Regions from separate parts of the Dorea sp. Marseille-P4042 genome, predicted to be linked through region 1. Evidence: predicted binding sites of a transcription regulator. Region 1 holds the regulator's gene; the other holds the start of a gene.
What was found. The regulator Rex, encoded in region 1, represses fermentation and respiration genes when NADH is low (regulators of the CRP and FNR family bind a similar motif). The targets are predictions, from matches to a motif close to ATTGTTAANTANTTAACAAT.
Positions count from the first base shown of each region.

Region 2: the regulator Rex is predicted to act here: its motif matches at 1,690-1,709, upstream of adhE (bifunctional acetaldehyde-CoA/alcohol dehydrogenase).

Region 1 covers NZ_OLMI01000001.1:436,789-441,146, forward strand. The annotation lists gene alr (alanine racemase) at 1-586, opposite strand, end outside; gene C7E02_RS02320 (NAD(P)H-hydrate dehydratase) at 590-2,104, opposite strand; gene C7E02_RS02325 (redox-sensing transcriptional repressor Rex) at 2,185-2,826, opposite strand; gene C7E02_RS02330 (ABC-F family ATP-binding cassette domain-containing protein) at 3,030-4,358, shown strand, end outside.
Region 2 covers NZ_OLMI01000002.1:1,266,807-1,271,164, reverse strand. The annotation lists gene srtB (class B sortase) at 1-217, shown strand, start outside; gene C7E02_RS11790 (Spy0128 family protein) at 180-833, shown strand; gene C7E02_RS11785 (hypothetical protein) at 824-1,381, shown strand; gene adhE (bifunctional acetaldehyde-CoA/alcohol dehydrogenase) at 1,796-4,358, shown strand, end outside.

The sequences.
Region 1 (4,358 bases):
GCTTTTTAAGTTCATCACGCATATAGTTGTATTTTCCAATCTGAACATCTGTATATGCCTTGTCTGTTTCATCTGCTTTTGCAAAATGTGTGAACATTCCTTCTAATTTAAGTCCCGGCATTTTTGAAATTTCTTCAATTGCATCTACACTGTCTTCATGAATCTGGAAACCAAGTCTTGACATTCCGGTATCCAGCTTAATATGAATATATGCATCTTTTCCCATTTTGACCGCAAGATTCGAAACTCCTTTCGCCATTTCTACTGTGTAAGTGGTCATCCGGACTTCATTTTCAATCATTGCTTCCCACTGATCCGGGAAAATGCATCCAAGCACAAGAATTGGTTTTTTTATTTCATTTTTTCTCAAGACGACAGCTTCATCCAGTGTTGCAACCGCGTAGCCCCAGATATAGTCTACCGGTTCCAGTAACCGGGCAATCTGGACTGCACCATGTCCGTATCCATCTGTTTTGATAACTGCAATCATCTGTACCCCATCTTTGATATTTGCTTTCATCATCTGGAAATTATAAAAAATTGCATCCAGATCCACTCGTTCACATACTCTGCTGTATTGTTTCATAATCTAGTTTTCCTCCTGTATCGTCATGGCTGTTCCTGCCTTTTGTGCAAGTTCCCTTGCGAGAAGACTGTATGCGCCTTGTTCCTTCTCTATAATCTCACCAGCTCTTCCGTGAATATAAACACCGAGAAGCGCTGCTTCCCATTCAGAAAGTCCCTGTGCGAGATACGATGCGATAATGCCTGCCAGCACATCCCCGGATCCGGCTTTTGCCATAGCCGCACAGCCGGATAGATTTACCGCTACCCGCTCTCTCGGCTTTACAATGGTTGTTCTGGAATCCTTCAGTACACAGGTAACGTCATATTCTTTAACAAATGTACGAAGTGCTGCAATACGATCTTTTTTTACTTCAGCAATCTTCAAACCGCTGATCCGTTCAAATTCTTTCATGTGCGGTGTAAAGATAAAATGTTCACAATCTGCACCACACAGATAATCCATATGTTCAGACAAAATATTGAGTCCGTCTGCATCTATGACACAAGGTTTCTTTGTATATGCAATCGTTTCTTTTAAAATCTTCCTTGCAGTCTTCTTTGTTCCAAGTCCGGAACCTATAGCTACGACATCTGCCCAGTCAATCAAGCGATGTAGTTCATTGACATCATATTTTTCATAAGTTGTAATGATCGCTTCCGGAATCTGACTCTGTAAGATCACGCGATTCTCTTTAGCAGTATAGATCTGCACCAGCCCGGTACCTGTCCTGTAAGCTGCAAGTGCGCCAAGATATGCAGCACCTGACATACCTTTGCTTCCGGTGATCATAAGAAGCTTTCCGTAAGTTCCTTTATTAGAGTCCGCATTTCGTTTCGGAAGAAGTGCTGCATAATCACTTCCCTCCAGTGTACAAACTGTTTCCTCATCTCTTTCCAGTGGAAGTGATACAATTCCGATATCCTCGGATACACAGATTCCTGCATAACTTCTTCCCGGATCAAGTACAAGACCAACTTTCGTCTCCTGAATTGTCACAGTATAGTCTGCACGCACTGCAGTTCCTAATACATTTCCTGTAGTTGCGCAAATTCCGGAAGGAATATCCACGGACATACGGACTGCATCAGACTGATTCACACACTCTATAATCTGCACATATCTGCCTCCAACCTCCCGGCAAAGTCCAACTCCAAAAATTGCATCGATAATTAAAGTATACGGTTCACTTTCAAATGCTTCTTGCTCAAACTGCTCCTTAAACTGTGCTCCTGTATTTTTCAACTGTTCTATCTGATAGGCAGTCTCTGGTGTGCAGTGATCTCTGTTTCCGACCAGAACTGCTGTTACGTCACACCCTTCCCATGCAAACATTCTGGCAATCGCAAAGCCGTCCCCGCCATTATTTCCAGAACCACAGAGGACACATATTTTATTTAAATTAATTTTCCAGTCTTTAATGTGATCTACACATGCTCTGGCAGCCCGTTCCATAAGTTCCAGGGACGGGATTTTAAGTTCATTTATCGTAAATGAATCTGCCGTTTTCATCTGTTTAGCATCTGGCAAATATCTCATAGTTTTGATTCCTCCTGATAGAAAGAAACGTGCAAAGCCAGGATGCTATCTGAACAAACCTGTCTTTACACGTTATCTCCTTAATTATGTTCTTCCTTGTAGCGGCATATATTATATGACAGCCTCATCAGACTCTCGGATAAATGTACATTCTCAACAATCACACTTTCCGGGAGATTCAGATCTGTATGTGCAAAATTCCATATTCCGTGAACATTGTGATCTGCCAGAAATTTTGCGACTTTGATTGACTCATCCTTTGGAATCGTCAATGCTGCAATATCGATACTGTTCTCATCTACAAATTTCGGAAGCTCGTCCATCATATGAATTGGAACACCACGAACTTCCTGCCCGTCAAGCTCCGGATTGATATCAAACAATCCTTTTAAGATAAATCCCCGCTTTTCAAATGATGCATAGTTCGCAAGTGCACGCCCCAAATTACCAGCACCAATAATAATAATATTATGATCCTGTTCCAATCCAAGAATTTTTCCGATTTCTGAGTACAGATATTTTACATTATAGCCATACCCCTGTTGCCCGAATCCACCAAAATTATTAAGATCCTGACGAATCTGGGAAGCTGTTACTTTCATTCTTTTACTAAGCTCATTGGAAGAGATTCGTTCTACTCCCTGCTCGATCAGCTCCCCAAGGTATCTATAATATCTGGGTAATCTACGGATAACTGCCTGTGAAATTCCCCTGTTTTGCATGATCCGCACCTCCTTCCTTCAAAAATTTCTACTCATTATTATAGGCAATCGTTAGTATAATGTCAAACTTTTTAGTTGTTTTTTGTAGTATTTTCGTTATAATAGTATAAGATGATGCCAAAATTATGCGGTCGCAGCGCCGGTCGCAGCCCTGCGGCATCTTTATTTCTCAAAGTCACAGGATTTTTATCAAGGAGGATAGGATGATACTTGCATGTCACAATATCAAAAAAGCCTTTGGAGAAGAAGTAATTGTCTCCGGCGGCTCCTTTCATATAGAAGACCACGAAAAAGCAGCTCTCGTAGGACCGAACGGTGCTGGAAAGACAACACTTCTTAAGATGATCGTTGGTGAGATACAGGCGGACGGCGGCAATGTTGTTCTGACACGCGGCAAGACGATGGGATATCTGGCACAGCATCAGGATATGAATAATGACCATACGATCTATCAAGAGGTACGCACTGCAAAAGCCGATATTCTCGACATGGAGCGGCAGATTCGTGAGATTGAACAGGAAATGAAGCATTTAAGCGGCGAACGTCTGGAAGAACGTATGAATACATACCAGCGGCTCACAGCAGCATTCGAACGTGAAAATGGATACGCCTGCGAAAGTGAGATTACTGGTGTTTTAAAAGGACTTGGATTTACAGAAGAAGAATTCGCAAAACCGGTCGCGACTTTATCCGGAGGTCAGAAAACCCGTGTCTCTCTCGGAAAACTGCTCCTCACAAAGCCGGATATTCTGCTTTTGGACGAGCCCACCAACCATTTGGATTTAAATTCCATCTCATGGCTGGAAACTTATCTTCTGAATTATCCTGGTGCAGTACTGATTGTCTCTCATGACCGGTATTTTCTGAACCGGGTTGTAACAAAAGTCGTCGAGATCGAACTGGGCAAGCTTACCACTTTCATGGGCAATTATACAGATTACGCCAAGAAAAAGGAAATGCTCCGCGAAGCCAGAATGAAAGAGTATCTGAATCAGCAGCAGGAAATTAAGCATCAGGAAGCGGTCATTGAAAAGCTTCGCTCCTTCAACCGTGAAAAATCCATTAAGCGTGCAGAAAGCCGTGAAAAGATGCTGGATAAGATGACCCCGGTTGAAAAACCGATGGAACTGCATACAGATATGCACTTAACACTGGAACCTTCCTGTGTCAGCGGTAATGATGTCTTAATTGTCGAGCATTTAAGCAAAGCATTTCCACCACAGATTTTATTTGAAAATATCAGCTTCGAAATCAAGCGAGGGGAACATGTCGCGATCATTGGAGACAATGGAACCGGAAAAACAACAATCCTTAAGATTTTAAATCAGGTACTCAAAGCTGATTCTGGAAGTTTCCGTCTCGGTTCTAATGTAAAGATTGGTTACTACGATCAGGAACATCACGTTCTGCATATGGAAAAAACTATTTTCCAGGAGATTTCCGATGACTATCCTAATCTTAATAACACGCAGATCCGTAAAGTGCTGGCAGCATTTTTATTTACCGGAGATGATGTATTTAAACTTATTGGT
Region 2 (4,358 bases), on a different contig from region 1:
ACAGCAGGGGATAGCAAGAAATCTTCTTGAGCAAATTCCGCTTTGGTGGTATGGGCTTTTAGAAAGTGTACTTATAGGGCTGGAGATAGTAGCTATTCTTCGATATATCAGAAAGAAACATAAGAATTGTATGGCGGTAAATAATCGTGCAGTACAAGGACAGAAAGGAGGGGAGATAAATGATAAGAAACCGGAGAACGGAAAATATAAAAAATAGGGGGAGATTTTCTGCATTTGTTGCAGGGATTGCTCTTGCAGCAGTTCTGTTGCAGGGATTGCCGGTGAAGGCAGAGGCAGCCTCTCAAAAAACTGTTGCAAAAATACCAGTGTCCCAGACATTTGAAATAAAAAATCAAGCGCCGGACGGACTGAACCGAGAGTTTCAATATATAATGACCTGTGAAGAGACAAAAGTTCCGATGCCCGAGGAGACTTCAGAGGGAGCTTATACATTTACTCTAAAAGATAATGATAAAAAAGTAATCGAAATTGCTTATGAACATGCCGGAGTATATTATTATAATCTGAAACAGCAAGTATCTGACAAAAAGGATAAATTCAGTTATGATGAGACGAACTACAAGGTAGCAGTATATGTGACGAATGCAGACAATGGAGGACTTGATACACAAGTTGTTGTAAAAAATCCGGATGGGACAAAGAGTGAAGAAGCATATTTTCATAATTCTTATACTGGAGACAAACCGGCGAAAGGAAATACTATTGTAAAAACCGGCGATACACAGAATATCATATTGTGGTGTTCGACAGCAGCAATAGCAGTCGTGGTATTTTTTCTTGCAGTATTTATCAGGAGAAAGAAATGTCAGTGATTCGTGATCTGAGTGGACAGAAATTTGGAAGACTGACTGCCTTGTATCCGACAGAAAAACGTGACAAGAGAGGCTCTGTATATTGGCACTGTAAGTGTGAATGTGGAAATGAAGTAGATGTTTCTCTTAGTGGACTTGTATATGGTAATTATAAAAGCTGTGGATGCCTGAAGAAAGAATGTGAAAAAAACGTGCATGACCAGCTTCATTTATTGAACGGAACTTGTGTTGAATGGCTGAAGCACCGGAAAAATCGATGTGACAGTACGAGTGGTTTCCGTGGAGTGTACAAGACGAAAGCGGGAAAGTATCGAGTGACAATCGGCTTTAAAGGAGAACGATATCAGCTCGGGACATATCGCGAGTTTCAGGATGCAGTCGACGCAAGACTGGAGGCAGAACATCTGATTCATGACAGGTTTCTGGAAGCATATGAGAAATGGTGCAAGCGCCAGAAAGAAGATCCCAAATGGGCAGAAGAGAATCCATTGATTTTCGATGTACATCAAGAGAATAAAATTATAACAGTAGAAACAAATATGGAATAAACGAAAGAACGTGGAGGGCAGCTTCCACGTTTTTTCTAATGCCTACTTTAGAATATATCGGTGGGGAAAAATAGCGAAATAGTATCTATATTACAGGCTTTCCGCTTAGCCTGCATAATGCAATTTCGGCGTAAGCCGTCCTGCTTCCAAGCAGTTTATTATTTGGCATTTATTGGAAAACTACAGGATATGAAAAAAGCAGTTCACGGAAATTATTCCGTTTTATGTCCCGTGAACTGCTTTATATAATAATATTTCCAACAAATGACAAAAAATAAACAACAATGTTAAAAAAATATCATTTATATATTGACAAATAATTAACGATAATTTATACTACCAAATGTAAAGAATAAAAGACGTCTAATTAAGCAAACTATAATCCATACTTTTTATTTACAGGAGGGAATCCAGATGGCTAAGAAGAAAGATGTTGTACCGGTATTTGTTGACAATGTGGAAGCGTTGGAAGCGAAGATGCAGGCGATGCGCGAGGCGCAGAAAATCTTTGCCACCTATACACAGGAGCAGGTTGACAAGATTTTTTATGCGGCAGCAGTTGCAGCGAACAAAATGCGTATTCCACTTGCAAAGCAGGCAGTTGAGGAAACCGGACGTGGTATTGTTGAGGATAAAGTAATCAAAAATCACTATGCAGCAGAGTATATTTATAATGCATACAAAGACACAAAGACTTGTGGTGTGATTGAGGAAGATAAAGCATTCGGAATTAAGAAAATCGCAGAGCCAATCGGTCTTGTGGCAGCAGTTATTCCGACAACGAACCCGACTTCAACAGCAATCTTTAAGACATTGATCTGTCTGAAGACGAGAAATGCAATTATCATCAGTCCGCATCCGGCAGCAAAAGCTTCCACAATTGCAGCAGCAAAGGTTGTTCTGGACGCAGCAGTGAAAGCCGGAGCACCGGAAGGAATCATTGGCTGGATCGATGCACCGTCACTGGAACTGACCAATATGGTCATGAAAGAATCTGACATCATCCTTGCAACGGGTGGTCCGGGAATGGTAAAGGCAGCTTATTCTTCCGGAAAACCGGCACTTGGAGTTGGAGCCGGAAATACACCGGTTATTATTGATGACACAGCAGATATTAAACTTGCAGTTAACTCCATCATTCATTCCAAAACATTTGACAACGGTATGATCTGTGCATCTGAGCAGTCCGTAACGGTTCTGGACAGCATTTACGATGAAGTAAAGAAAGAATTTGCATACAGAGGCTGCTATTTCCTGAAAAAAGGAGAAGAGCTTGATAAGGTTCGTAAGACGATTATTATAAATGGAGCATTGAATAACAAGATTCCTGGAAAATCTGCATATGAGATTGCAAAACTTGCAGGTGTGGAAGTTCCGGAAAATACAAAGATTCTGATCGGTGAAGTAGAATCCGTAGATATTTCTGAAGAATTTGCACACGAAAAATTATCACCGGTACTTGGAATGTATCGTGCGAAGACATTTGACGAAGCCCTTGAAAAAGCAAAGCGCCTTGTAGCAGATGGAGGATATGGACACACGGCTTCTCTTTATGTACATCCTGCTGAGACAGAGAAAATTGCAAAACATGCTGAAGCTATGAAGACATGTCGAATCCTGATTAACACACCGTCTTCTCACGGCGGAATCGGAGATCTCTACAACTTTAAACTGGCACCGTCACTGACACTTGGCTGCGGTTCCTGGGGAGGAAACTCCGTATCTGAAAATGTAGGTGTAAAACACCTGATCAATATTAAAACAGTTGCAGAGAGGAGAGAAAATATGCTTTGGTTTCGGACTCCGGATAAGGTATACTTTAAGAAAGGCTGCATGCCGGTAGCGCTAGATGAACTTAGAAATGTACTGCACAAAAAGAAAGCATTTATCGTAACAGACAGCTTCTTATATAAGAATGGTTACGTAGCTCCGATCGAGCAGAAACTGGATGAGCTTGGAATCCAGCACACATGCTTCTTCGAGGTGGCACCGGATCCGACACTTCAGTGTGCTGAAAAAGGTGTGGATCAGATGCGTGCATTTGAGCCGGATACGATTATTGCTCTTGGCGGTGGATCTGCCATGGACGCAGCAAAGATTATGTGGGTAATGTATGAGCATCCGGAAGCTGACTTTGAGGATATGGCCATGGACTTCATGGATATCCGCAAGCGTGTATTCACTTTCCCGAAAATGGGCGAGAAAGCTTACTTTGTAGCAATCCCGACTTCTTCCGGAACAGGTTCCGAGGTGACACCATTTGCCATTATCACAGATGCTGAGACAGGCGTAAAATGGCCAATTGCAGATTATGAGCTTCTTCCGAATATGGCAATTGTAGATGTAGATAACATGATGACTCAGCCAAAAGGGCTGACCAGTGCATCTGGTATCGATGTTATGACTCATGCAATTGAGGCATATGTATCTATTATGGCGACGGATTACACAGACGGACTTGCCCTCAAGGCAGCAAAAGCAGTATTTGAGTATCTGCCGAGAGCATACGACAATGGTGCAAATGATCCGGAGGCCAGAGAGAAGATGGCAAATGCTTCCTGTATGGCTGGAATGGCATTTGCGAATGCGTTCCTTGGACTGAACCACTCCATGGCACATAAACTTGGTGCATTCCACCACCTGCCACATGGAGTCGCAAATGCAGTGATCCTGACAGAAGTCATGAGATACAATGCTGCAGAAGTGCCGACAAAAATGGGAACATTTTCACAGTATCAGTATCCACATGCACTGGAAAGATACGCTGAAATTGGCCGCTTTGTAGGCTGCCAGGGAAAAGACGATGCAGAAGTATTTGAAAACTTTATCGCAAAACTGGAAGAGCTGAAAGAAAAAATCGGTATTAAGAAGTCCATTCACGAGTACGGCATTGATGAGAAATATTTCATGGACACACTGGACGACATGGTGGAGCAGGCATTTAACGATCAGTGTACAGCAGCAAACCCAAGATATC